Flavisolibacter tropicus: one gene and its partner. The protein of the gene in region 2 interacts with the protein of the main gene of each other region in a pairwise test. Links are inferred from orthologs where the notes say so. Each region holds a gene or a part of one and is shown on either strand. Other genes may lie near its edges. The genes, in order: ftsA and SY85_RS17950.

Region 1 (12,206 bases), 2.2 Mb from region 2 along the record:
TATTAGCCAAGGATACACCAGCATTTATAGCTAACCGTATAGGCGTGTACGGTATGATGGCCATCTTTGGCTTGATTGATAAAATGGGAATGACCATTGACGATATAGATGCGTTGACCGGTCCATTGATTGGCCGCCCCAAATCAGCAACCTTCCGCACCGCCGATGTAGTAGGTATTGACACCTTGGTAAAAGTGGCCAAAGGAGTTTATGACAATTGCCCGCAAGATGAAGCACGCGAAACCTTTCAGATACCTGAATGGCTAAACAAAGTAGTAGCCAATAATTGGCTGGGTGATAAAACAGGTCAGGGCTTCTTTTCAAAAAGAAAAAGTGCTACTGGAGAAAAAGAGATCTACACACTGGATCTAAAGACCTTAGAGTACGGTCCACGGGCAAAGCCAAAGTTTGCCTCAGTAGATGCAACTAAGCCAGTTGACGATCTTAAGCAACGTCTTAAAATGTTAGTGGCAGCACCTGATAAAGCTGGCGAGTTTTTACGACACTTCCATTATGGTCTGTTCTCTTATATCTCACACCGTATTCCTGAAATCAGTGATGAAGTGTATCGTATAGACGATGCCATGATGGCGGGCTTTGGCTGGGAAATAGGCGCTTTTGAAAGCTGGGATGTATTGGGCGTAGAGAAAACAGTGCAGGCCATGCAAGCTGCTGGTTATTCCGTAGCGCCTTGGGTAGAAGAAATGCTGGCAAGTGGCAATAAATCATTCTATAAAGTAGAAGGTGGTCAAACCCTGTGTTACGATCCACAAACAAAAACCTATAAGCCAGTTCCTGGTGGTAAAGACTTTATTATTCTTAGCAACTTTAAGGATAAGATCGTATGGAAGAATGCTGCTTGTAATGTATACGATATAGGCGACGAAGTGTTAGGCATTCAATGGAATACGAAAATGAATTCCATTGGCGGTGATGTATTAAGTGGTATCAATAAGGCCATTGAACTGGCTGAAAAAGACTACAAGGGTCTGGTAATAGCTAATGAAGGGCCCAACTTTAGTGCTGGTGCCAATGTAGGCATGATCTTCATGCTGGCTATTGAACAGGAGTATGATGAATTAGACTTTGCCATTCGCTTATTTCAAAATACCATGATGCGCGTGCGTTACTCATCTGTTCCGGTAGTGGTAGCACCCCATGGCCTGGCATTGGGGGGAGCATGCGAAATGAGTCTTCATGCTGATAAATGCTGTCCTTCTGCAGAAACCTATACAGGACTAGTAGAATTGGGTGTAGGACTTATACCAGGCGGTGGCGGTACAAAAGAGTTTGTTGTACGTGCCTCTGATGACATGCATGAAGATGAACCAGAGACCATTACATTAAAGAATCGCTTCCTTACTATTGCGACAGCCAAGGTTGCCACCTCGGCACAGGAAGCATTTGGTTTAGGCATTTATCGGAAAGGCCTAGACGAAGTGGTAATGAATCAGAATCGTCGCGTATCAGAAGCCAAGAAATCAGTGCTGGAGCTATCTGACAGTGGTTATGTAATGCCGCTACAACGGAAAGATGTAAAAGTATTAGGCCGTTCTGCATTAGGAGCCCTATATGCTGGTATACATGGCATGCATCAGGCAGGTTATGCTACTGATCATGATACGGTAGTAGCTAAAAAACTGGCCTATGTAATGTGTGGTGGTGATCTAAGTGAACCAACATTTGTTAGCGAACAATACTTACTGGATTTAGAGCGGGAAGCCTTCCTTTCTTTATGTGGTGAAAGAAAGAGTTTAGAGCGTATTCAAAGTGTTTTAAAATCTGGAAAGCCTGTAAGGAATTAAACCTTCTCGCTAAAATAAAAAAGCACCCAATAACGGGTGCTTTTTTATTGGGTGAACTTTTCCATTTTAAGTTAGATAAGCACTCCACACAATTTTGTATCTTTTATGAAGCTATCTGGCTAGCTATTAAGGAATATTGGCACGATAGTCTAATGATACACTTAACCATCTATCAACGAAACAAATAAGTATGGGAGAAGCAGAAATACTTACGGGACAAAATACCATTACGATTCACTCTCATATTATTACGTATGGTACGGCGGCAACTCCTGAACTAACAGAAAGCATACGCGAAGAGATTGAATCCATGTGGAATGAGCCGAAAGGGCTTGTATTACTAAATGGCGACACCTATCATTTACAATTCCGAACAACTGCAGCATTCCAACCTGAGATATCTGAGTTGGATGTATTGCAAAACCTTGACCCTAGAAACAATTATTTCCGGATAGAGCCTTTCGCATTGGGCAACATTTCCTTTGTAGATGGTATTGGCTGCAATACCGGCTATTTTTTGCTGGAGAATCTGTACAAAGGTTCTACTACTGCCGCCCACGAATACGGTCACACAATAGGTTTAGATCACCCAACGGATTTAGATATACGTGGAAAAGGCGTGCCTGGCATCATGTACCCTAGGGGGACCTTGGTAGATCCTATGTATCAATATGATCCTGCTAAGCCTGCAGGCGTTACAGGAGGCACGATGCACCCCATGTATCGGAAAGTATTACAACAGGACATTCAGCTACTTCACCTTAATAGACTACGCTTCACCGAGAATAAAGCCATTGTTGGTGATTTTTCCAATGTTTACCATTGGAGTCATCAGAATACCACCCATGGAAATGTTTGAAAAGCACTACCACTGGATGTCAAAAAGCATTAACTTTTAAGCATATTAAACCATACTATTTATGCATAAAAAGTGGGTTCTTCCGCTGCTTGCCATTCTGTCTTTGGCTGCTGCAGCGCAGCCGCGTTTACCTAAAAACTATTATTGGCAACGATTAAACAACGGTCTTGAAGTAGTAGTTATTGAAAACAGCCGTGTGCCACTAGCAACGATTGAGATTGCTGTCAAAAACGGGGCTTATACAGAAGGCCCGGAGTATAGTGGGTTATCACACCTTTTTGAACACATGTTCTTCAAGGCCAATAAAGACTATCCGGATCAAACGAAATTCATACAACGTACAGAAGAACTGGGCGCTATCTGGAATGGCACTACAGGAACGGAAAGAGTAAATTATTATTTCACTTTTGATAAAGACAGCTTACTCGCCGGTTTAAAGTTTATGAATGCTGCCATGCGTTTTCCTATCTACAGAAAAGAAGATATGGAAAAGGAACGGCCTGTAGTAGATGGAGAATTCCAGCGTAATGAAAGTGATCCTTTTTTCCAGCTATGGATTACATCACAAAAGAAATTATGGGGTGATCTATATACCCGTAAAGTAGCCATTGGTGATCACGACATCATTAATACGGCTACCCCAGATAAGATGATGATCATCAAAGACAAGTACTACTACCCTAACAACTCCATCCTGGTTATAGCTGGTGATGTAAAGAAAGAGAATGCCTTCCAATTTGCAAATCAGGTATTCGGTGATTGGGAAAGAAGCAGTTTTGACCCGCATGAGAAATATCCTGTTCCTGACTTTGCTCCTTTAAAGAAAACAGACTATTTCATTCAAGAGTCTTCAATAGCACAAACGCCTTACATCATGCTGAACTGGCATGGCCCTGACTTCAGAAATGACTCTGCAGGAACGTTAGCAGCGGATTTATTTTCAACAGCATTGGGCCTAAATTCTTCAAAGTGGCAACAAGCATTGATCGATAAAGGCTTGGCTACCTATGCAAATATTGGTTATCAGACCAATAAATATGTAGGACCCATACAGATCATTATTGTTCCTAATCCGGAAAAAGTGAAAGAGTGCTATTCTGAAATGATGAAACAGATTGAACAATTCTCCGACCCCAACTACATCACAGATGCAGAACTGCAAACAGCAAAAGAAGTGTTAGTACGCAACGAGATAAGAAGTACGGAAAAACCATCTGGACTAGCCTCACAACTAACTTTTTGGTGGGCCAGCACATCTCTGAATTATTATACTGATTACATCTACAACCTTATAAAGGTTAGCAAAAAAGATATGGCCGACTATGTAAACAAATACATCAAAGGGAAGCCATACGTTGCCGGCATGATCATTAATGCAGAGATGAACAAACAGTTAAAACCAGCTGAATACTTCAAATCAAACGACAATTAAAATGAAAAAACTAACTCAACATATTGCTTTATTTTTTCTGGCTGCTATACCCATACTTACCAACGCACAAATGGGACAAGCTTATGATATGACCATTAATGGCGTAAAAGTGATTGTGCAGCCTAGTGGTAACGAAATTGTAGAAGTGCTTACCATTCTAAAAGGAGGCGTGCAAAACTATCCCGCCGAGAAAAGCGGAATAGAAAATATGGCTATTACGGCGTTAACGGAATGTGGTACCTTAAAAGATGATAAAAACTCATTTAAAAATAAGTTAGACAAAGTAAGTGCGCAGATAGGTGGTTACAGCGGAATGGATTATGCTAGTTTCCGAATGAATTGCATCAAATCAGATTTTGACAAGGTATGGCCACTATATACCGATGCATTAACGATTCCCAAATTTGACGCAAAGGAATTTACCAGGATCAAGCAAGATGCTATCACCAATTTAAAACAACAGGAATCCGATCCTGATGCAGCTATAGACCGTATGGCACGGCAGGTGGCATTTGCCGGGAAAAATTATGCGAAAGAACCTTCAGGAACAATAGCGAGTATCAGCAAGTTGACAGCGGAAGAAACACAACGTTACTATAAATCCATTCTAAACCGCGGCAGGATGACGATCATTATTGTTGCTGACTTAGATAAAGAAACAATAGAAAACAATGTGAAACGTCTTTTATCAACCATCCCGGCAGGCACACCATTTAACCCAAAGAAAGAAAGCTTTACTACCGCGGCCAACAATTTCAAGCCACAGGATAAAGAGTTGGCTACTAACTATATTCAAGGAATTACCAGCGCACCAACGCCTGGAACACCGGATTATAATGCCTTTGTGCTAGCCATGCGTATTTTCTCCACCCGCCACTTTGTAGAAATCAGAAGTAACAATGGATTATCGTATGCTCCGGGCGCTTGGTTTAGCGGAGGCCTCACACCTTATGCAAACCTATATGTAACCACTACAGACCCTAATAAATATATAATTACAGCCAGGCAATTAATAGACAAAGTGAAGAAAGAAGGCTTTACTGAAGAAGAACTAAAGAATCAAAAAACAGGTTATATCACTAATGTTTATTATCGTCAAGAAACCAATAACGCGCAAGCTGCAGCGTTGGCTTCTAATGAAGTAGTACATGGCAATTGGCGTCGTGCTAATACGGTGAAAAACGATATGGAAAAAGTAACAGTAGCAGACCTAAACCGCGTATTCAATAAATACATTAGTAATATAAGCTGGGTATACCAGGGAGATGCTAAAAAAGTAGACCCAAAACTTTATACACAAAAAGAGACTCCCAAGCAAACAGACATAAAAACATTTTAGAAAAAAAGGCCCCGTGACTACGGGGCTTTTTTATTTAAGTTTTCCAGAGCTTGCTCTATAGTAGGAAAAGAGAAGAAGAAACCTGTATCCTGCACTTTTACTGAACTAACAGTAGCACTCTTTAATACTTCTATGCTCATCTCCCCCAGCATAGCTTTTAATACAAAGGCTGGCACAGGTACCGCAATAGAAAACCCACCCTTTACTTTAGCCATTTGCTTTATTAGATGACCATTGCTCACAGGGTTAGGCGCAACAGCATTGTACACCCCATTAAGAGATTCATTTTCTACAGCGTTTATGAAGAGCCGAACCAAATCGTCAATATGAATCCAGCTAATAATTTGCTTTCCAGAGCCTAATATTGATGCCAGACCAAATTGTAAAGGCTTGTGGAACTCCGCATAAGCCCCACCCTCTCTACTCAACACGATACCGATGCGAAAAGTAACCAGGCGTTTTCCTAGCGCTACAACAGGCTTAATAGCCGCCTCCCATTTTTGACTAGTACTTCCAAGAAAAGTGTTATCGGCAGGATCTGATTCAACAAATGGCTTTGGGTTTGGTAACACAGGATCTGGCCCATACCATCCAATGGCAGAAGCGCTGATCACGGCTTTAACTTTATTGGGCGTTTCGCGTAAAGCTTTTACCAATAGCTCCCCGGTCTTAACACGGCTATCTACTATTTCCTGCTTACGTTTATCTGTCCAGCGCCCCTGGGCTATATTAGTACCTGCTAAATGAACGATAAAATCGGCGTCTTTTATAGCTTGCTCATCAATATGCTGCTTGTTTACATTCCAAGTGGCATGGCTGATTTTAGAGGCAGCTCCATTATTATTTGATGCTTTTCTTGATAAAATAATAACATCATGATGCTTATCGATTAATGCTTTTGCCAAAGCACTGCCTATCATGCCGCTTCCTCCTGTAATTAAAACTGTAGCCATAGTATTTAAACAAGCAAAGTTGGCAAATGTTCTCAATGGCAAAAAGTTCTGCTATATTATAACAAGAACATTATCAGGCAATTTCGAATAAGTCAATTTAATATATATCACGATACGCAGCACTACTCATGGTTAACGGGTCCATACTAGGAAATCGCTCTACTATTTGTCGGCTGTCTAATTCATTTAGATAATTGCAGATGTTTTGCGATTCTTTACAATGTATCAAACCACTGCATATATGATAAGAAACATTTTGCTTGCGCTCTTATTAGCCTCCTTCCTTTCTGCTTGTTGGAAGTTTGGGCGACGTCCGGAACCCCGGGAATCTGTTATGGGTTACAGACCGGTTTACAGCAACGACCTTTCCTTATTAAATGTAACTGCGGAAGCACCCAAGCCAGTTACTAAAGCGGGTAAAATTTATGTTTTAGGGGATTTTATTTTTCAAAACGAGTTAGGGGAAGGCATCCATGTTTTGGATAAAACGGACCCTAATAAGGTAAAGAACATTGGCTTTATTAAAATCCTAGGTAATACTGAAATGTCAATAAAAGGAACGTTTCTGTATGCCAACAGTTATTTTGACTTGGTTGTTGTTGACATTTCTAACTGGGAAAATCCAACTGAGGTTAAAAGGGTAAAAAATGCCTTTTTTGGCGCTACGATGCGGAACTACCAATCCGCGATCCCCGTTCCGGAAAAAAACGCTTATGCAGTATGTGTAAATCCAACATTAGGTATTCAAACCGGCTGGAAGAAAGACACTGTGCATTTTTCTGATTGTTATTTTTTTAACCCTTAAGCAACTTCTATGTCTACTATAAGATTCTTTTCTCTTTTTACACTAATAGCCTTCACCTTTTATTCCTGCACCAAAGAGAGCAATACCGGTGCTGATACAGCATCTATAGGAAAAGGGGGCTCGCTGGCTCGCTTTACTATTGTTGGCAATTATTTATACATTGCAGATCAATATACCCTTGAAGTTTACGACATAAGTAGCCCTAAGGAAACAGCAAAAAAGAGCAGCGTGCCAGTTGGCTTTAATGTAGAGACCATCTTTCCTTACAAAGACAAATTATTCATTGGTTCCAGCCAAGGAATGTATATCTATTCCCTACAAACTCCAGAACAGCCACAAAAATTGGGAGAAGCACGTCACGTACGAAGCTGTGATCCTGTAGTAGCTAATGATTCGATTGCCTATGTTACATTGCGTGGAGGCACTCCTTGCGGGGCTGCAACAGATGGTTTGTATACTTATAATGTTTCTACGATTACTGCTCCTGTGCAGAGAAGTCTTTTGCCATTATCCACACCTTATGGATTAGGATTAAAAGATTCGGTTGTGTTTGTTTGTAGAGGTAGTAATGGCCTAACTGCTGTTAATGCAAAAAAGGCAGAAAGCCCTAAAGAAATGTACACTTTAAAAGATGGCAATTACCAAGATGTGATTCCTTATGACAACCTACTCATTTGTTATGTGAGTACGGGAATCATACTTTATGATATCAGCAACCTTAATCAATTGATAAAGCTGGGCACCTATGCCTATTGACAAAACATTGTCATAATTTGAAAAAACGTCCTGCTTAAACAGGACGTTTTTTCATTTAGATACATTATAATTAGCAATATAGCCAAACAAAAACCCCCATCGCGAAAGATGGGGGGAACAACTAAAAACACGAGCCATTACCGGCTGTTTCATTGAAACAGAGATACATGCTGCTAATCAGCAGCTAAACTATTAATCTGGCTTTTTGCCATCTAAGAAACTATTGATCGTACTAATATGCACGTTATTACTTTCTCCTTTTACAGAATAATTGCTGTAAAAGTTCTCAACACTTGCCGAGCTATTGTGCAATTCCATATTGCGGCGGATATAAGCCGGTACAGTTTCCAACTCATTGTTAGGATCAGCTGCATTAATGTTGAACGACAGATTGCGCAATTTCTGTAACCGTTCAGCAGCTTTACGTTTTTCTTCCTCGGCTACGTCCTGCGGAGCAGGTGCCTCAGCTGGAGGATTTGTAGACACATGAGATGAATAAGACGTTGGTATCTCCGCCGCTGGAATTTCATTCCTGATCACCAATTGCATATCAACTGAATCATCTTCTGTTGAAGTAATCTTTGGAGTAGGAATGGGTTGTTCTACAGGCTTAAAAGCTGATTTGTCAGTTTTATGCTCTGTATAGATATTGGATGGTCTGGCCAGATATCCCCCAGACGCTGCAGACGCCTGAGACATCGTTGAATTATTTTGTGCTTGACCTATATTGCCTAATATATTATTTCGAAGCTGTTCAAACTTATCATTCAGCTGTTGCTTTTTCATCTCAAGTTCCTTCCTTTCAATGTCAAACGCATTTTCTTCTTTTATCTTCAACTGAAGATGAGTAGGTTCTTCAACTGGTGCAGCGGGCTGTTCTTCTACTATAGAAGGATTTAAGAAGAAAATATCAGATTCAGCATCCTGCAACTGCGGCATTGGAGTTTCATCAACCAAAGTAGGAGCAAAAGGATCAGCTTGAACTTCTGGTTGTTTTGCTTTTGGCTTAGGAGCCTCACCACCCAGCGTCATTACGATCTTATCCTCTTTCACAACAGCCTCTGTCGCTGATTGCTTTTTAGGAGCAGTAAACGGATCTTTATGCTCAAAGCCAGTAGCAATCAGGGTAATACCTATTTTAGAACCTAAAGAGTTATCATAACCCAAACCTAAGATCACGTCTGTGCTCTCACCGGCTTGACTTAATAAATAATTCTGGATAATATCTACTTCGTCCATAGTGAACTCATGCTCACCCTCCGCTGAATTAATATTAATAAGAATCCATTTTGCACCGCGGATGTCATTATCGTTCAACAATGGAGAGTTCAATGCATCTTCAATTGCAACCTGTGCACGGTTTTCACCTTCAGCCGCAGCGTTACCCAAGATAGCCACACCACCGTTGCGCATTACAGTACACACATCAGCAAAGTCGACGTTGATTTGACCAGTGCTGTTGATTACATCTGTAATACATTTCGCTGCTGTTGCCAAAACGTTATCAGCTCTTTCAAATGCTTCACGCATTTTAAGGTTACCGAATTGATGACGCAGTTTATCGTTTGATATAACAAGCAATGTATCAACATACTGCTTTAAATTTTTGATACCTTCCTCGGCTTGTATCTGACGCTTTTTGCCTTCATAAGAGAAAGGCGTCGTAACAATACCTACTGTAAGTATTCCCAGATCTTTACAGATCTTGGAAATAATAGGCGCACCACCGGTACCGGTACCACCTCCCATTCCTGCTGTCACAAACGCCATTTTGGTATTTACCTCCAAAATACGTTTGATCTCTTCCAGGCTTTCTTCTGTAGCCTGGCGACCAATTTCAGGATTAGCACCAGCACCCAGACCTTGAGTCAGATGCGGTCCTAGTTGTACTTTATTTGGCACATTGCTTAATGCAATAGCCTGTGCGTCAGTATTACAAATAATGAAGTTTACGCCCTCAATATTTTGACTATACATGTGATTAACGGCATTGCTTCCGCCGCCGCCAATACCAATTACTTTTATTATCGATGATTTTTCTTTTGGCAAATCAAAATGAATCATAGTTGGTCTTTTTGTGCCATACGGTCCCCACCGTATAGCTGTTGAAAATTTTAGATGGATGATGGATGGTTAGCAAATGGACAAGTGATGAATCATAAGGTTAATTACGGATACATCATTCACCACATTATAGATGGTGATCTTCTTCTTCCTTGAAAATATCAATCAAACTGTTCTTAAACTTACCCCAGAAAGATGACATTCCCTTTCTTTCAATGCCGCCACCAGACACTACGTGAATAGGGCTAGATTCCACTTCAACCAATACTTCGCTTTTTAGCGTTTCAGGCACCTCTACGCGCTTGAACTCACTTTCAAACTGTTTGCGATTGTGTTCAAAATCATCATACCCTTTCAAGATCAAGCCTAAGCAGGTAGAATAAGTAGGCTTGGCTAGTTCTTCAATATGCCCAGCTGCTAAATGCTCCGTAGGCAAGCCAATGCGAGCATTTAAGCCGGTAACATATTCTGTCAATTGAATTAAGTGCTTCAATTGAGAACCACCGCCAGTTAGGATGATTCCACCATTCAACATTCTATTATCTAATCCAACCTGTTTTAAATGATAAGTAACAAAATCCATGATCTCGCTCATGCGCGCCTGGATAATGTTTGCCAAATTCTTAACACTAATTTCTTTTGCAGGCATACCTCTTAAACCAGGAATTGTGATATAGGCGTTGGCTTTAGCTTCGTTTGCTAATGCACTACCAAACTGAACTTTCATTTGCTCAGCCTGAGTTTTCAATACACCCAATCCTGTTTTAATATCATTAGTAATATTCTCTCCAGCAAAAGGAATAACAGCTGTATGTTTCAAAATACCTTCATAGAATACAGCCAAGTCTGTAGTACCGCCACCGATATCAACAATAGCAACGCCTGCTTCTAAATCCTCTTGAGCCATTACCGCAGCAGAAGAAGCCAAAGGTTGCAACACCAAATCCTTTGTGATCAATCCAGAACGCTCTACGGAGCGATTGATGTTTCGGATGGCATTTTTATCACCTGTAATGATGTGAAAGTTGGCGCCCACCTTAACACCACCGTACCCAATCGGATCAGCGATATTCTGGAAGTTGTCAACTGTAAATTCCTGAGGAATGACATCAATAATTTGATCACCGGCAGGAATGTAGGTTTTGTATTGATCAGCGATCAACTGGTCAATCTCTTTTTGAGAAATTTCGTTTTCTGTTTCCTGGCGTACAATGTCGCCACGTGTTTGCAGACTCTTAATGTGATGCCCAGCAATACCTACGTATACTTCATTAATTTCCAAGTTTGGATTTGAAGCATAGCAGTTATCCAAGGCTTGCTGAATTGCCTTGATCGTTTCATCGATGTTTAACACTTGCCCGTGTTTAACACCGTTAGAGTTGGCACGGCCAAAACCTAAAATCTCCAGTTTACCGTACTCATTCTTCCGTCCGGCAATTACTGCGATTTTAGTTGTTCCAATGTCAAGCCCCACAATAATTGGTTGCTCGTTGTTCATGTTCTATGTTGTTTTTAGTTGTTTGTCGTTGTTGAATAGAATGCATTAGACAGCAATGCCCATTACAAGCCATTCAAATGATTTGAGTTCGTCCAGTCTTCCAACTAACCTCTACCCCTTTTTACTCTTTGGCATAACCGCTTTTGGTTGTTGAACAGGCTTACTCTCTTTTGGTTTATTTAGTGTATTGGATGTTTGCGGCTTTGTATTACTGAAAGTTTGTCTTTCAGCAGGACCGCTACTTGGTGGTTTTCTTTCAGGTATTGGATTTGTCAAAACAGAGTCTAGCTTACGAAAAGCTGAATCTTTCTCATTTACAAACTGTGTAACCTTTTCACTAAACAGGCTATCATTTTGAGCCTGAGCTTTCGTTTTTTCAATGAGGGCTTCAATATTCTTCTGTAATTGAACTGAATCTATTGCCGCAGTTGGATTTGTTTTTACCCCAACCACTTGATCTGCATATTGTATATCAACTACTTTATAAACATCAAATCCAGTTTTTCTTAGTACTTGCTGATAAAACAGCAACAGATTATGCAACCTTTGCTCCAAGTTCTCTACTCCTCCTAGCTTAATAATATGGTTTCCGACTGCTGGAATCAATTCAATTCCTCTATTTTCATTTATGTCAATCTGAGCAATCTGCGCTTTCCAAAATTCATTTTCATTTACAAATGCCAGTAACGTAGCCA
Region 2 (16,904 bases):
AGTACCCTTAATTTGCCGGGATTGGGCAGAGGAAAATTGCGGCAATAGAAGCAGGGCCATTGCCAGGCATAGCAGTAATCTTCTCATCTCTAATAGGGGTTTGATTGTTAAGTAATATATAAAATATTTTTTAATGTAGAGCTAGGGACAAGCCTTTTACTACAATCCATTACTCGCTTTTAAACATTACCTATGAGGGCTACTATTTGTAAAATACGCTATGCAGCACTTCAATCCCTAAAAATCATAAATAGAAAAGGAGCCTGAAACAGGCCCCTTTTCTATTTTAAAAGTAAGTAAATAACTACTTGCCCCACCATACACGGGCATTCAAATCATCAACACCACAATAAGAGCAAGAGCTTACAGCTGCTTTGTAGTTTGTTGAAAGGAAGGAATATTCTTTCCCTATTTAGCCGTTAACAGCCACTCTAAATAACAAAGCCTGACCGCACACGCGGTCAGGCTTTTATTTTAATGGTTTAGAGAATTAATAGCCAGCGTTTTGCTGTGCTCCTAAACCGGGGTTGGCATTGATCTCATCCTGCGGAATGGGCAGAATTACTTTTTGAAAAGTACGGTCAATAGTTTTGGGGCGAGAAGAAATGGTTAGGCCTCCAAATTCGTCATTGAACGTAATGGGCCGATTCAATCGCAACATATCAAAGAAGCGCTGGCCTTCGGTGAACAACTCTTTGCTTCTTTCATCCAAGATCATATCCAACGTAATAGTAGCCGCTGTAGCAGCCGCCAGACCAGGAGAACGCTTACGGATTTCATTGAGATATGTAGCTGCCAGATCTTTGTTAGAAGGGAAGGCTGCTTCTGCTGCGATCAAATAAATTTCCGAAAGTCGGATCACCTTAATATTTACGGCCGTAGATGAGCCTTTACCATCGCCATCAAGCGTCGTGCTGCCACTGTACTTGTAGGTAGCACCCATGCGGCTGGTACTGGTTTCATCAAAGCTCATAACACCCCATCTTACATCAGTTGGATCCTGCTTTAGCCTATTGAGGAAATAATCGCTGGCCATAAACATGCCTAAAGCTTGACTGCTACTATGTCCTTTGCGGCGCAGATAGATGCTTAAAGAACTGTTGCCTAAATCGCTCTCATTGGGGTAAATACCCAATTCGAAAATTGACTCAGTACCAAACTGTGCTTTCCATGAATTTACCCACTCAGCATTGGTGTACGACTTATATACCTTGTCTTTAATGATGACTTCCGCAGCACTCAAGGCTTCGGTAGAATTACCCATATTAAGATAAACCCTGGCCTGTATAGCTTTGTTGGCGTAGTAATTTAAATAGCCGTTTGATTTTGCCTTCGGCAGCAGTGGCTCGGCCTCTTTTAAATCCTTCAGAATTTGAGTATAATTCTCTTCCACAGTGGCACGCAGCGGTTGTGCTGTTGCAGCGATAGGTGAGGTGATATTAGGTACACCATAAGAAGACTTATCCAGCAAATAGGGCTTGCCGTAGAGACGCACCAGGTCAAAATACATCAGGGCTCTTGCTGTAAGGGCCTGCCCCTTGTAATTGTCAAAGTTCTCCGTGGTTCCTGCAGCTTTCAGCCGGTCAATGCTTGTTATAATGTTATTAGCCTGTAAAATAGTGTGATAGATTTGGTTCCAAAAACCCGAAAAGCTGCTGGATGTCTTGGAATGATTGAACGTGTAAAGAGCATCCAATCCCCTGCCCTGGGAATAAACGGCTAGATCGCCGCCCTTTACATCGCCATATAAGATAAAATCTCTTCCATAATAGGCGGAGCTGGCCATTTTACTCATAAGACCATTGATCATAACTTTTGCGTCTGCAGCCGTTTGTATAGCCGTTTCAGCATCACCTGCGTTGGTCGGCTTCACGTCCAGGAAATCCTTTTTACATGAGGTGAATCCTAACAGCAAAAGGGCTGCAAATAATATATTGTACTTTCTCATTTTAAAATCTTTAGAGGGTTTAGAAACCTAATTCAATACCAAAAGTGTACGTTTTGCCATAAGGAGTTTCCCATCCTCTTGTACCATAGTTGTTCACTTCCGGATCGGCAAGCTTGTACTTAGAGAAGGTTAACAGGTTGGTACCATTTGCATAAACTCTGGCGCTGGAAAGACCAACTCTGTTTATGAGTGTACGTGGCAAATTATACCCCAGCGAAAGCGTTTTTAATCTTAAGAAGCTGGCGTCGTGCATTTGACGGCTGCTGTATTGCATTGGATCTGTCAGGTCGTTACCATCCAGCTTAGGCAAGGAACCGTTAGTGTTACTAGGGGTCCACATATTCTCATATAAATCCTCTGAGCGAATGCGCTCCCAGTAATATCCATCATCTGCCATATCCTTGAAGGCGCCATCATAAAGTTTGCCTCCTAACTTATAGATAAAATTGACGCCCAGGGTAAGGTTACCATATTGCAGGTCGGTATTGAAACCGCCATAGACTTTTGGCAAGGCACTTCCTAAGATCACATAGTTGGCCTTACTATAGTTGTAAGTGGCGCCTCTGCCGTCCAACTGGAAGTCACCTGTTGATTTATTGTTAGGATCATTTACATACCAACGGTTCTTTCCATTGGCAGGATCTACGCCAGCCCACTCATAACCATAGAATGAATAGGTAGATTCACCTTCTCTGTAAATATATTGCGCTCTGGCGTCGCCACCGGTAGGATCATACCAAATGATATCGCCACCTTTGTCTTCATTAGCGCTTCTATAAAGCTTAGTTATTTCAGAGTGGATAAACGATGCATTGGCATTCACACTCCATCTCAGTTTGTTTTTGCGAACGATATCTCCACCCAAACTGAGTTCCAATCCGGTGTTGTTCATTGCACCCACATTCCTTTGCGTGGATGAAAAACCCGTAACCCTGGAAATAGGCACATTCTGCAACAGGTCTCTTGAGTCGCGGTTGAAATACTCGATGGTACCATACAGGCGTTGAGCAAACAGGCCAAATTCTAAACCTACGTTGGTAACATAGTTGGTTTCCCATCTCAGATTTTTATCGGCAATTGAGCTAATGCCACCGCCGGCCTGTGTCATATACTGATTGCCATAGCCAGCTAGCGGGCGCCAAGCAAAATCGCCAGGAGGCAGTGTTCCATTAATACCGTAGGATGCCCTTAACCGTAGGTTACTGATGTAATCTACATTGCTCATAAACGATTCCCTGTCGATCTTCCATGCACCTGAAACAGACCAAAAATTGCCCCAGCGGACATCAGGTCCCAGTTTGGAAGATGCATCGCGGCGGAAGGATGCAGACGCGGAATATTTTTGATCATAATTATACTCTACTCTGGACAATATGGAGTTCATAGCATTGCCCCAGGAATAAGCGTTGGCATCTCGTTTACCGGCAGTAGCCACCGTATGCAAAGCGCTGGAAGGCAGGTCAGTGCCGCTAGACCTTAGAAAATCGGTGGTGTTTTTTTCCGCTTCGTAACCTACAAGGGCATCTATATTACTTGCACCAAAAGCTTTTTTGTAATTCGCTGTGGTAGATGACACCAGCCTGGTTGAATTGGTACTCATTTCGGAAACACTACCGTTAGTGGCAGATGCATTGAAATGTTTTGCACTATAATAAAGATGATCCTTCGTTTGTACATTATCATATGAGAATACGGTCTTCAGATCAAGCGATGGCAGGATATGAGCCACAACAGACTCATTAATCAACGTCCGGAAATCTGAAGTTTTATTCTCCCACTCATTATCGTAATACAAGCCATTTTGAGCAAGGCTTCCGTAACGATCAGAATAGGGCTTACCCGTTTTATAATCGGTAGGCCAGTAGAGCGGCCACAATAAATTGCGGGTTTGCATAAAATAGTTACCGCCGGTATTCCGGGTATCGTTATAACCCGACTTGGTTGTTTTGGCAACATTAATACTGGAATTGAAGTCAACGTATTTACCAATACCCTGAGAGAGGTTCACACGGCCAGATATACGGTCAAAGTCATTCACTTTTATGCGACCGTTATCCTTTGTGTAAGAAAGAGATGTATAATACTTTGTGTTTTGATCACCACCGCTAACCGAAAGGTCGTTGGTTTGATAAACGCCGGTTCTGAATAGGGCATCTTCCCAATCAAAATATTTTCCTTCCCGGTTTTCAATCCCGTCAGTCTTGCCTTTGATAATGACGTTCTCATACATGCCGGTTCCCTGGGTAGAAAATTCGTAACCATGGATCCCAAATCCGTAGGCAGTGGTAGGATTTCCATAGCTGGCTCCAGGTGACCAGTTTCTGGAATTCAATCTCATCAGGGTTTGTTCGTTAGCTTGTGCCGGTGTTCTACCTGCTGAAATACGCGAATCGTAAAGGATGCTGTACAGCATATTTACCTGCTCCTGTACACTGGCTGTTTCATAATTATCGGTTGCCCAAGACGGTGTAAGAGCTATGGAAGAACGCAAATTGATTTTTGGCTTGCCTGACCTGCCCTGCTTGGTAGTGATCACCACTACACCATTAGCAGCCCTTGAACCATATAGCGAAGCGGCAGCAGCATCCTTCAAAATGGTGATAGAAGCAATATCGGCCGGGTTGAGCGTATTCATTACGTTGTTGGTAGAATAAATGTAATCGCTCAGCTGGCCCGAGTTGCCGGATGTTATCGGCACACCATCAATTACGTACAGTGGTTCGTTGGAAGCGCTCATAGAGCCGATACCACGGATGCGAATGCTGGCAACAGAGCCAGCCTGGCCTGATGCAGCAGTAACCTGCACCCCCGGGGCCTTCCCAATAAGGGCATTTTGAAAAGAAGTAGTTGGCTGTTCTTTGATCTGTTTTTCATCGATCACAGTAGCGGAGCCGGTGAAGCTACCTTTTTTAGCAGTTCCGTAAGCCACGGTAATGACTTCATCGAGTGCCTGTGCATCTGGTTGAAGTGTGGCGTTAACAACATCGCGGCCGTTTACCACAATCTCTTGTGGTTGCATACTAGTATAGGAAATAACTAATACAGGGCGATTAGAGGTAACAGTGATTGTAAACTCACCCTTATCATTGGTGGTAGTTCCGTTTTTTGTTCCTTTTTCAAGAACAGAAACAAAGGGCATCGGATCCCCTTTCTCCCCCCTTACCGTACCAGTTACCTGGCGCGATTGGGCTAGCAGTAGTTGTGGCAAAAACAGTAATGTCATTGCCATGCAAAGCAGTAATCGTCTCATTGAAGTCTAGTTTGATTGCGAGGAAATTAGTCAATTTTTCATTACAGCAGAGCTTTGCCGTTTCTATTCGACAAATACATTTTATAAGCGGTCGAATGTTTATTTAGCACAACGGAAACCTAAGGAAGGCCGTTATTCCCCATTTCCTTTAATACATTTGCAATTCATAGGACTTCAATTTTTAATTTGTAAACTTAAAATCGACAGTTATGGCATTTACACTTCCTCCTTTGCCCTACGCACCCGATGCGCTAGAGCCGCATATTGATACGCAAACCATGCAAATTCACCATGGTAAGCACCACCAGGCATATGTAGACAACTTAAATAAAGCCATTGCAGGCACTGAACATGAGAATAAAAGCTTGGAAGAACTGGTTGCCAATGCAGGTAGCATTTCTCCAGCCGTACGCAATAACGGTGGCGGCCACTGGAACCACTCTTTCTTTTGGGAGATCTTAGCACCTAATGCTGGTGGACAGCCAACTGGCCGTTTAGCTGATGCTATCAACCAGGCCTTTGGTTCTTTCGATGCGTTTAAAGAAAAGTTGAATGCAGCAGGTACTACCCGCTTTGGTAGCGGCTGGGCATGGTTGATTGTTAGAAACGGTGCACTGGAAGTAACGTCTACCCCTAACCAGGACAACCCACTGATGGATGTAGCTGAAGTAAAAGGCACGCCAATCTTAGGTGTTGACGTATGGGAGCATGCTTACTACCTAAAATATCAAAACCGCCGTCCTGAATACTTGAATGCTTTCTGGAACGTGATCAACTGGAACAAGGTGAGCGAGCGTTTTGAAAATGCGAGCAAGTAAGGCCCCCTGTCCCCCTAAAGGGGAGACTAAGGCGTTACATACTTTTGCAAAGCAAACAGCCTAATATAGTAATATAAACAAGAACGCCTTCCAATGGAAGGCGTTCTTGTTTATATAGATAATTTTTAAATGACTCTTTTTATAAAAAGGAACACTTAGACCTTAGTCTCCCCTTTAGGGGGACAGGGGGTTTACGGCACCGGATCATACCCACTACCACCCCAGGGATGACAACGGCCAATGCGCTTGATAGTAAGCCAGAAACCCTTGAACAAACCATACTTCTTAAAGGCTTCTAATCCGTATTGCGAGCAGGTGGGCGTATAGCGACACTGCGGTCCCAGAAAGGGAGAGATCACTTTTTGGTAAAAGCGAATCAGAAAGATGAATGGCAGGGCCAATAGTTGAGTCAGCTTTTTCACGTCGTGCATATTTCTTTTTCTAAACGCTGAAGTACCGTTTTCAATTTTGTCTTTACCTCTTCAAAAGAAGGCAATTCTTTACCTGTAAATATGATAAACAGGTGCACTGTTACACCTTTCGTTTGTAAGGCAAGAACCAGTCCGCCTTTTTGGAGTCGATAGCCTTCCCGCAGCAGGCGTTTGATCCGGTTACGGTCTACCGCCCGTTTAAAATACTTTTTAGACACCGATACCCCGGCTTGCAGCTCTATACCACCATTACCTTCAGGAACTTCGACCCGGTAATAAACCCGCAGCGGGTAAGCCCCAAAGGTTTTGCCCTCTTTAAAGAGGGTTTCAATGTCTTTGCGCTTTTTGAGCTTTTCTTTTTTATGGTAGGTATACTGCCGGATGGTATTTGATTGTCGAAGTAATAAAAAAGCCTCCTGCATAAGCGGGAGGCTGAATGATTTTCAGTACTTACTCGATACTATTACTTTAATCGCTTCTCGTCGCTTACAGTCAGTTTATGACGGCCTTTAGCGCGGCGGCTAGCTAATACTTTACGACCATTAGCTGTTTGCATACGCTTACGGAAACCATGAACGGTTTTGCGGCGGCGGCGGTGCGGTTGAAATGTACGTTTCATCTTTTAATAAGTTTTTTTCACGTTTTTACTAAATCGCCTGTGGAGAGCCAGGCTTGTTTCAGTCGCTACCTACAGGTCACCACACCCGTGGGCTTTGTGAAAGGACGGCAAAGGTAGGAGGAAATTGGCGATTTTACGTTGCAAAGCCTGAGTTTTTTGAAAACACCCTGTTAAAGGGCTAAGAGGTTAAAGAGGGACAGGAGAAAAAGAGAAGGGGTTCGCACAGAGCAAAGGAGAAAAGGAGGACCGCATATTAATGGGATTTAGAATGGATTAGCAGGATGTAGCAGAAAAAGGAATAAGAAATAATGAAGAAAATGTTCAATGCTTAATTCGCAATACTCAATACCCAAAGAGAGGAAATGATTGCTATTATAATGCCTCTTGCTTTTGTCATCCAGAGCGATAGCGAAGGATCTCAGAGATTCACACCTAAAATCTGACAGCTAGTCTAATGACTTTTACTGTCACGCTGAACTCGTTTCAGGGTCTGCTCTTGCATTAAAGCAAGTCTAAACCTCAAAGGAACACTGCCCTAAAACCTGATCTATCCATCTAATCCTGCCAATCCTTCCCCAAATCCCATTAATCCTTGGTACTTCCTTGCCTGCGACTCCTACGTCCCTTCATGGCTCCTCCTCTGTCCCTTCATGGTTACTCCGTATGGAAGACTAGGTTACTCCGTATCAGGTCCATACTAACTCCGTATGAAGTCCGTACCTCACCCGTACCTCGGCCGATCCTTCGGCCGATCCTTCGGCCCCTACCACAGCCCTACCTCACCCATAACTAGAGCCCTATGTCGTCATCCAGTCCCCGCTATAAACTGTAAGAGATAGTAAAGAAATGTGTAATAAGAAAGGCAGAAAACACCTTAAAAGAAGACCCTAAAGATACAAAATACAGCCCAGCTTTCCTTTAATCCCTGAATCTCCCCAAATCCCGGTTCAGATAATGTTTCTCTGTGATTCTTAGAAGCGTGGACGCTCCCCTTTAGGGGCCGGGGGCGTGCACCTGCAAGACTTATCCTATAAACCGTCTTACATGAAACGCTAATAGCTCTGCATCTACCTGCTCTATCGGATGGGGCGTTCCAGGCAAAATGCCCAACTGGGCATTGGGCAATTGCTTGTATACCGCTAGGGTTTCTTCCAGCCCTACCATTTTATCGCGGTCGCCGAGGAGCAATTGAACAGGCGTTCGTATAAAAGTGTAATCCTCCAGTGATAACTCATTATGTTTCCCTAATCCCAAGAGCATGTCCTTGGTTTTGTCCAACACCTGTTTCCAATCCTCAGGTGCGTGGCGTTCTTCTAAGGTTTTAGCAAAGGCGGGCAGCTTTTGTTCTATTACATCGGGTTGCAGCATTTTAACTTCCCTGGCAGCAATGGCTTCGTCCCATTCAAACTTTGTTGCCAGTGTTACTACTTTTTCAACAAACCCCGGGTAGTGCCTTGCCAGGTACATTGCCACATATCCTCCCATGCTATATCCTACTATTGAAATACTGCTAAGCCCTTCCAAGCGTATATACGTCCTTGCAATATTGGCAAAAGTGGGTATGCTAAACTCCTGGGGAAGTGCAGTGCCGCCATGTCCGGGTAAATTAAATGTGTACACCTTATAAGAAGATTCAAGCTTCTTCTTTAGCATTTCCAGCTGGGCACTACTGCCAATAGCCCCATGCAATAGCAAAAGCGTTTTCATACACAACAATACAACAGCCTTCGCAATAGCACAACAACAGGTTTATGGAATGGCAAAGTAATTGTGTCAATTGCTAGACTATTAAACGAGTATTATGAAACGGATAGTTTATATGGCTGGCGTTGTTTGGGCGCTGGCAAGTTGCGGTAATGCAACGGACGGTGATCCAACAACAGATACCACCACCATGCCAGTGGATACAGCGGTACAAAGTAATATGGGTGTGGATACAGCAACAACAATCAACAGCAATACCGGAAGCCAATCTATTACTGAATCAGCCGGCATGCGAAAGCCGGACACGAATGCATCAACTGCTACTGATCCTAAAACACGCAAAAGCACAAGTGGCGCTCATCGTTCAAAAGATAGCATTGTGCACAACAAGCAATAAAGGGTAGTTAATGACTTAGGCTGTATTGGTACGATACTTCAACCGGCGTGGGAAAAGCAGTTCCACGGTCAGTATCAGCAACATACTGATACCGGTAGTAGCGCCTACTTTTATTAAAAAAGTAAGGAAGGTACCAAAGTCCAGCCACTGCAAAAACACCAGGTAGATATGGTGCAGCAGGGTCAAAATGAATACATAAATAAAATAAGGCCCCCATCCCATTCCTCTTGGAGATGGCTCATGATAAGTCAACTCAGAGGTATCCTTTACAATCATCAGGTTGATTAGGAAAGGACGTACATAGGCAATTAATACACAGGCTGCCGTATGCAAACCTGGTGTCATCATAAAATAATCCAGCAGCAACCCGGTTATAAAACCAATACCCAATAACCCCATGCGCGGTATGGTAAAGGGCAACCAAAGAATAAACAGGTAATAGAGGTAAGGAACCACAAATTGATGCAAGTGAGGGATCTTATTCAGCACAAACACCTGAACCAATATAAAAATGGCCAACCGGAAGATATTCTTTACTAGATCACTCATTTAGTCGTCCTCCTTTCCTGTTCCATTTTCTTTTCCGTGTCTTTTTCTAACTGCACTTGCTCGGCGCGTTGCAGGTTTTCAATAACAAACACTTGCTGTAAACTATTGAAGTTGGTAGCGCAGCGAACTTGTAATTTATAAAAACCAGTTGCTTTTTCGGTTTCAATGGTTTCAATTCGACCAATAATAAAGCCCGGTGGATAGTTGTAAGAATAGCGGCTGGTCAATACCGTATCACCCTTCTTTACGGCCACATCACGGCTGATACCTTCCAGGTTCAAAAAGCGTGGATCTTTGGTATCCCAACGCACCGTACCCGATACGTTAGATCCTTTTAGCATGGCAGGTATACGGCTTTTTGTATGCAACAGGCTCATTACCTGGCTAAAGTGTGGACTGGTATTTACCACCAAGCCTACAATAGCACCATCAGAGTTGATAACAGCCATATTATCCGTCACACCCTTATTGGCACCACGGCTTAATTGCAGGTAGTTATTTTCAGAATTAACGGAGTTAAACACCACCTTAGCATCGCGATAGATATAGCGGCGGAATTGAATCACAGAGTCAAAACGCAATGTATCGACCACCATACGTTGCATGGTGTCGGCCGAACTAAAGTTTTCGCGTAAAAGGTTCAGAAGCGAATCGTTCATGCTGTGTACACGGCGGTTTTCCTCACGCAAATGAAAGTAGTCATCCACTTTATCTACCTGCGCATTGATACTACCGGTTACCTCACTGGCTAACCCTAATCCTATTGCGCGGTGAAAGCGGTTATAGCTAAACAACATCCATATCGCTACGGCTTGTAAAACCAGGAAGATAAGAAAGACAAAATAGCGTCTTATAAAGAGGAAGATGTTGCGCATGCGGTGGAAAGCTGTAAGCTATATGCTACACGCTTCACGCTAGGCAAGACATGCTTGCAGCGTGAAGCGTGTAGCATGAAGCATTTTTATCTCATTACAAAAGGATAACGTTCGTAGTTCTTTAAAGCCAGTCCAGTACCACGTACCACACTCTTCAGTGGATCGTCTGCTACGTGTACAGGTAACTTGATCTTTTGGCTTAAGCGTCTGTCCAAACCTTTCAGCAAGGCACCACCACCTGTCAGGTACAAACCGCGGCGGTAAATATCAGCAGCCAACTCCGGAGGTGTTTGTTCCAATGCCTTCAGAATAGCTTCTTCAATTTTAAAGATCGATTTATCAAGGGCTTCAGCAATTTCCTGGAAGCCTACCATAATCTGCTTAGGAATACCGGTTACCAGGTCACGACCATTTACAGGAATATCATCTGGTGGGTTTTCCAGATCTTTCATGGCAGCACCGATCTGGATCTTGATCTGTTCAGCCGTACGCTCACCAATCAATAAACTATGATAACGACGCAGCGCTTCCATGATATCTGCCGTAAACTCATCTCCCGCAATACGGATAGATTGGTCACAAACAATGCCTGCCAAGGCAATCACCGTAATACCTGTTGTACCACCACCAATGTCAATGATCATGTTACCAACCGGTTCTTCCACATCGATACCGATACCTAAAGCAGCGGCCATAGGCTCGTGAATCAGGTATACTTCCTTGGCACCAGCCTGTTCCGCACTATCACGCACAGCACGCTTTTCTACCTCGGTAATAGAGGAAGGAATGCAGATCATCATGCGCCAGCTTGGTGGAAATAACGGCTTTTTGGGATAAACCAGCTTGATCATTTCACGCAGCATCAGTTCCGCAGCGTTAAAGTCGGCAATTACACCGTCTTTTAACGGACGAATGGTCTTAATGCTCTCGTGCGTTTTTTCGTGCATCATCAGAGCACGCTTGCCTACTGCTAATACTTCTTTTGGATTATTGCGGTTTAACGCTACAATGGACGGTTCGTTTACTACAACTTCATCATTATGTATAATTAGTGTATTGGCCGTTCCTAAGTCTATTGCTATCTCCTGCGTAAACCAGTTAAAAAGTCCCATGCTGCTGTATTGGATTGAAAGGTAATCGGTTTGCTTGCAAATTTGATGCAAATAATTTATATCGGGAAAGAAAAACTCTGCAAGAATAGGGGATTTTACAGGTATATTATAAAAATTTCGACCTAGGCTCGAAACTTTCCTGTCATAATAACCCTACAAATGGTTTAATTCAGCTCCACTGATGTTAAAAACCCTTAATGCTTGCTCATCAACATAAAAAAAATAGAAAAGCAAATTTATTAATTGGCATCAACGATTTTCTTCTTTTTAAGCCGTTGATCTGCCAATCCAGAATAGCTTATATTCACCCGTGTTTTTTTGGTTACTGAAAAGTTATGCCCGACTGGCTATCCGGCTCTATTGCTCAACGATCATTATTAATAAGCCCCAGTATTTAAAGGCCCGCGGCCCGCTGTTACTTTCTGCCAATCACCCAAACTCCTTTTTAGATGGTATTATACTAACCACGCTGTTTGACCAACATATATATTCATTGGCCCGCGGCGATGCATTTAAACACCCTTGGGCCAATAGAATGTTACGCTGGCTACACCTGGCCCCGGTTTACCGCACACGTGAGGGGGCTGAAAACCTGGAACATAATTACACCACCTTTGCCTCCTGCATTGAGATTTTTAAGAAAAACGGCATTGTACTGATCTTCAGCGAAGGCCTATGCGAAAACGAATGGCACTTGCGCCCCCTACCCAAAGGAACAGCCCGCCTGGCTACCAGCGCCTGGCAACAAGACATTCCCTTACAGGTATTACCAGTGGGTATTAATTATGATTCATTTAAGAAGTTTGGAAAAGAAGTGCACCTGCTTTTTGGAAACCCATTCTCTCATGAAGTAGTAGCCGGCCATGAAACTGACGGCAAGCAAAACCTTTATTTTAACACCGAACTGAAAAACCAATTGCAATCACTGGTATACGAGATCCCTTCAGAAAAAGATCCGGTGTACAAGCAGTATTTTAAACCAACAGTATCTCTATGGAAGCGGGTATTGCTCTTTTTTCCCGCACTAGTTGGCCTGCTGCTCCATTATCCTTTATATGTATTCGCTCGGTTGGTTACGAATGCCTTGTTTAAGAAAAGTGGTCATTTCGATTCAGTATTACACGCCCTGCCCATGTTACTATATCCTTTGTATTTATTAGGTTTTGTGTTAGCAATGGCTTACAGCGTCTCTTTATTTGCAGCATTGCCGCTTTTTGTTTTCATGCCTTTAACAGCCTGGTGTTTGGCGCAATTGAACTTTACGCTTTTTGGTAAATCTTAAACACCTATAGAGAACGTGAATCTCTGCTTTTGTTTTGAATGATCAATGTATCTATTTCACTTTGAAGGCGCTTGGTAAGGCTTTCGCTCCAGATAGACCAATGATCAGCACCGGGTATCACCTCCACCACCATATCGGCTTGCAGCTTATCGGCTTTGGCTTTAAATGCTTCTACTGATTTGTTTAAAAAGAAGTTATCCTCGGCACCAGCATAAACATGAATCTTCCCCTTTAAGTCCTTATCCATTTTTTTCCAATGTTTTTGAATAAACAGGCCCATATCGTAAACTTTCCAATTGGCCAATACCTGCTTATCAATTCTTCCAGTTATGCGATCAAATAAGGGTTGCGGTCTTCCATTTGTTCCCAGTTTGCCATATTCCGCTTCAAAAGAAACTTGTTGACCGCCGTCGTCGCTAAACAACTCAATCTGGATGTTTTGCTTCATAGTGCCTTGCGCTTGACCTTTTCGCATATCGTATGGCACCAGCGTTCCATCATTGTAAGTATAAAAATTGACGTCTTTAGCATAGAAGTCAATACCAGAAAAATTGCTAAAATCAACCGGATCTGGCGATATCGCCCACCCACCTCCAAAGGCTTTCGGGTAGTTTAGCAGCAGCCATAAAGAAGGATAACCGCCCGAGCTCTGTCCCATTACAAAAGTCTGATTGGGACTTGTTGTTCCATGATAGTTCTTTTGAATGTAGGGTATTACCTCATTCACCAAGGCCTTACCCCAAGGTCCGTTTACACGTGAGTCCACGAAAGCGTGTAGCCCCCAAGGAGTTTGTGTCTCGGGGTTCAAATAAACATAGATCTTTGGCTGCCCCATTCCGATGCCATAACGTTTACGTGGTCCGCTGCTCATAGCGTCGAAATGTGTACCGCCCCAACCAGGTATGATATAAACCACCGGATAGGTTTGTGTGCTATTGGCATCGTAGCCGGCAGGTAATATGACAGCTCCTTTTACAAATACATCTTTATGATGAAAGCTACTTAACAAACTGCTTTTAAGTTCTAGCAATTTCAACGAATCGTTTTCCTTGAAGGGCCGGGGTTTTATCTGACCATCCATGTACAAATGCGCTTCGTTCACTCCTTCTGTTTTTATGTGTAAGAGGGCGTTCTTCCTAGAGTATACGTTGCCTACATTATAACCACCGCGCTCTTCAGGGTGGGCATCCATAAAGGCAGCAATCTTATAATAGCCTGTTGGAAGATCTTGCAAATGGGTGGAAAAAGCTTCCGCTTGCTGATCTATAACCAACACACTATCCTTCTTCCAATTGGTCACATTAACTGCAAAAACGGGCTGCTTGTAATTCGGTTGATCAGGTACACCTTTAACAGTATCTGTAGTCGTAAATAACAAAAGACGTCCTGTTAAAGTTTGGTGTACAGAAGTATCCAGGTGCAAATAGATCTTCGTTTGTGCCGAAAGCGAGGTAACAATGCCCAGCAAGCTTAGAAAGCCCAATACTTTTTTCATCTAAAAGCTTTTCTGCAATATTAGACGAACACATTCGTAGTATGCCACAAATAGGTATGAAACGCTAGTATTATAGGATGAGCATAGAAAAAGCCGGCAATTATTTACCAGCTTCACCTATTATCAACCCAATTGCTTTTAAATTCTGAAATTAGAAATCTAAAACTCCGGGATTCTCATCATGGTTCTGATCTTGTCGCCTTAATAGATAGCTGAATGGCAACCTCTGGACGAATAAACCGATCCTGCAACGATCGATCACTACCATAGTTCAATCCCCATTGGGTACGGTCTATGAGAAAATAGGCAGACGCTTCTAAACTGGTATCCGTCAATCGTACAATACTGGGAAAGGTGATATTTCTTGTTTGCTCTTTTAAAGTCAGATTACCGCTGATCAAATGTGTAGCACTATCCATCAAACTCTTTACCTGTGTGCTATCATAAAGGCTAATATGGGTAATCTCAAAGCGGGCAGTAGGATAGTTGGCTACATCAAAAAAATCAGCACTTTTTAAGTGGTCCTCGAGTTTTTTCTTCGAATCGCCCTGCAAATCCTTATTACTGAGTGAAGCAACATTAATACTAAATTCACCGCTACTAATAACATGATCTGCCAGTAGAATCACGCCTTGATCTAATCTGAAAGTTCCCGTGTGGAAGCCAGTGGGCTTGGTGCCTATCCATATTATGCTGCTGCTAGCTGTATCCACTTTAAATACAACGGCCTGGCTACTGCTTGCAACAACCTGCTGTTTGGAAACAATAACAGCCTTATCTGCCTTGGGAATGCTTTGACAAGCCGCTAGCCCCAACAGGCAACTCCAATAGAAAAAATACTTTTTCATAATATGAGCATCATACAAATAGAAAAGGAGTCTATAAAAGACTCCTTTCTAAAAACAATTTATTACTGATTATCCTAACGCTACGCGTTTGAATTCTGTAATTTTCAGATCGCTGTCAACGCTTTTCAGGTAATCACCTACAGACTTAGAGCTATCTTTTACGAAAGCTTGTGCTGATAGGGTATTCTCTTTGAAGAAAGCATTCAGTTTACCTTGAGCGATCTTTTCTAGCATATCCTGCGGCTTACCAGCCATTTTAGGATCTTGCTGGATCACGTCTAAGATGATTGCTTTTTCTCTTTCAACTACATCAGCTGGAACAGAAGTTTCATCGATAGCAACCGGGTTCATAGCAGCAATTTGCATAGCTACATCTTTACCAGCTTCACCAGCATCTTTGTTGAAACCAACTAATACACCCATACGGTTAGCACCGTGAATGTAAGAAGCAACATAAGGAGCTTCTACACGCTCAAAACGGTTAACACCGATCTTCTCACCGATAGAAGCTAATTTATCGTTGATCAGGTCAGCGACTTTCTGACCATTTACAGATACTTCATTCAGCTCTTCAACGCTTTTCACGTTGTTAGCCACAGCAGCATCAGCAATGCTTTGTGCAAAAGCTACGAAATCAGCATTCTTAGATACGAAGTCAGTTTCGCAAGAAACACTAACAATGAAGCCAGTTTTGTTATCAGCAGTTGTTTTAGCGATAACTACACCTTCTTTAGCTTCACGGTCGCTACGCTTAGCAGCAACTTTCTGACCTTGCTTACGTAACCAGTCGATAGCTGCTTCAAAGTCACCGTTTGTTTCAGTTAATGCTTTGCGGCAATCCATCATACCTGCACCAGTAGCCTGACGTAGCTTATTAATATCTTGAGCTGTAATTGTTACAGTTGACATAATTCTTAATTTGAAGATTAGACTATTTGAAAATGTGCCAATGAGTTATCATCGGCACATTTCTTTATGTTCAATACTATGATTTGTAGTAGAAGAAATGATAAAGAAACGTTGGAAGATTGAGGAGTTAACCTTGTTAACTTGTCAACCTATCAACGACTAACCTTATCTTTTACCACCGCCAGGACCACGGCCTACGCCACCGCCTTGACCCGGTGTACGACGACGCTGACCACCAGCTGCGCCACCACCGCCAGGACCACGACCGGTACCACCACCAGCACCACGGTTAGCGCCACCGCCTTGGCCACCACGACCACCACGGCCACGGCCACCTTCAGCTTGAGCTTCAGCTTCTAAGCGGGCAGCTCTTCTTTCGTTCTCCTGATCAGTAGCTGCTTCATCACCATCTTCTTCTTTAGCCGCTTGACGCTCAGCTAAACCTTCTGCAATAGCAGCAACGATATAGTTAGTAACGATAGCAATAGATTTTGTAGCATCATCATTCGCAGGGATAGCGAAGTCTACTTTGTTAGGATCGCAGTTTGTATCTACGATACCGAAAGTAGTGATGTTTAAACGCTTAGCTTCTGCTAAAGCGATGTGCTCATGACCGATATCAACGATGAATAAAGCAGCAGGTACACGGCCTAATTGAGCGATACCA

Evidence for each region.
Region 1: the proteins of SY85_RS17950 (region 2) and ftsA interact in binary tests that used the Escherichia coli proteins (3 or more experiments, as listed by UniProt). The link is inferred for Flavisolibacter tropicus from one-to-one orthologs.

Annotation. Positions count from the first base shown.
Region 1 is NZ_CP011390.1:2,027,590-2,039,795, forward strand. The notes cover bases 9,327-12,168. They hold ftsA (cell division protein FtsA), read right to left. Parts: upstream 11,512-12,168; coding sequence 10,141-11,511; downstream 9,327-10,140. Other genes in these bases: ftsZ (cell division protein FtsZ), read right to left, coding at 9,327-10,013; SY85_RS08600 (cell division protein FtsQ/DivIB), read right to left, coding at 11,623-12,168. Also shown: SY85_RS08555 (3-hydroxyacyl-CoA dehydrogenase/enoyl-CoA hydratase family protein), read left to right, coding at 1-1,805; SY85_RS08560 (M10 family metallopeptidase domain-containing protein), read left to right, coding at 1,996-2,664; SY85_RS08565 (M16 family metallopeptidase), read left to right, coding at 2,726-4,096; SY85_RS08570 (M16 family metallopeptidase), read left to right, coding at 4,098-5,435; SY85_RS08575 (TIGR01777 family oxidoreductase), read right to left, coding at 5,453-6,388; SY85_RS08580 (LVIVD repeat-containing protein), read left to right, coding at 6,630-7,193; SY85_RS08585 (LVIVD repeat-containing protein), read left to right, coding at 7,203-7,949; more of ftsZ, read right to left, coding at 8,142-9,326; more of SY85_RS08600, read right to left, coding at 12,169-12,206. UniProt on the Escherichia coli protein: Essential cell division protein that assists in the assembly of the Z ring. May serve as the principal membrane anchor for the Z ring.
Region 2 is NZ_CP011390.1:4,206,512-4,223,415, reverse strand. Bases 9,691-12,660 are described here. They hold SY85_RS17950 (rod shape-determining protein), read right to left. Parts: upstream 11,704-12,660; coding sequence 10,678-11,703; downstream 9,691-10,677. Other genes in these bases: SY85_RS17945 (1-acyl-sn-glycerol-3-phosphate acyltransferase), read left to right, coding at 12,014-12,660; mreC (rod shape-determining protein MreC), read right to left, coding at 9,713-10,591; SY85_RS17960 (rod shape-determining protein MreD), read right to left, coding at 9,691-9,716. In the rest of the region: SY85_RS18005 (SusC/RagA family TonB-linked outer membrane protein), read right to left, coding at 1-87; SY85_RS18000 (RagB/SusD family nutrient uptake outer membrane protein), read right to left, coding at 491-1,948; SY85_RS17995 (SusC/RagA family TonB-linked outer membrane protein), read right to left, coding at 1,968-5,198; SY85_RS17990 (superoxide dismutase), read left to right, coding at 5,408-6,016; membrane protein insertion efficiency factor YidD, read right to left, coding at 6,208-6,447; rnpA (ribonuclease P protein component), read right to left, coding at 6,435-6,869; rpmH (50S ribosomal protein L34), read right to left, coding at 6,911-7,066; SY85_RS17970 (alpha/beta fold hydrolase), read right to left, coding at 8,090-8,773; SY85_RS17965 (hypothetical protein), read left to right, coding at 8,868-9,167; more of SY85_RS17960, read right to left, coding at 9,183-9,690; more of SY85_RS17945, read left to right, coding at 12,661-12,985; SY85_RS17940 (alpha/beta hydrolase-fold protein), read right to left, coding at 12,990-14,480; SY85_RS17935 (YceI family protein), read right to left, coding at 14,660-15,328; tsf (translation elongation factor Ts), read right to left, coding at 15,398-16,237; rpsB (30S ribosomal protein S2), read right to left, coding at 16,403-16,904. UniProt on the Escherichia coli protein: Forms membrane-associated dynamic filaments that are essential for cell shape determination. Acts by regulating cell wall synthesis and cell elongation, and thus cell shape.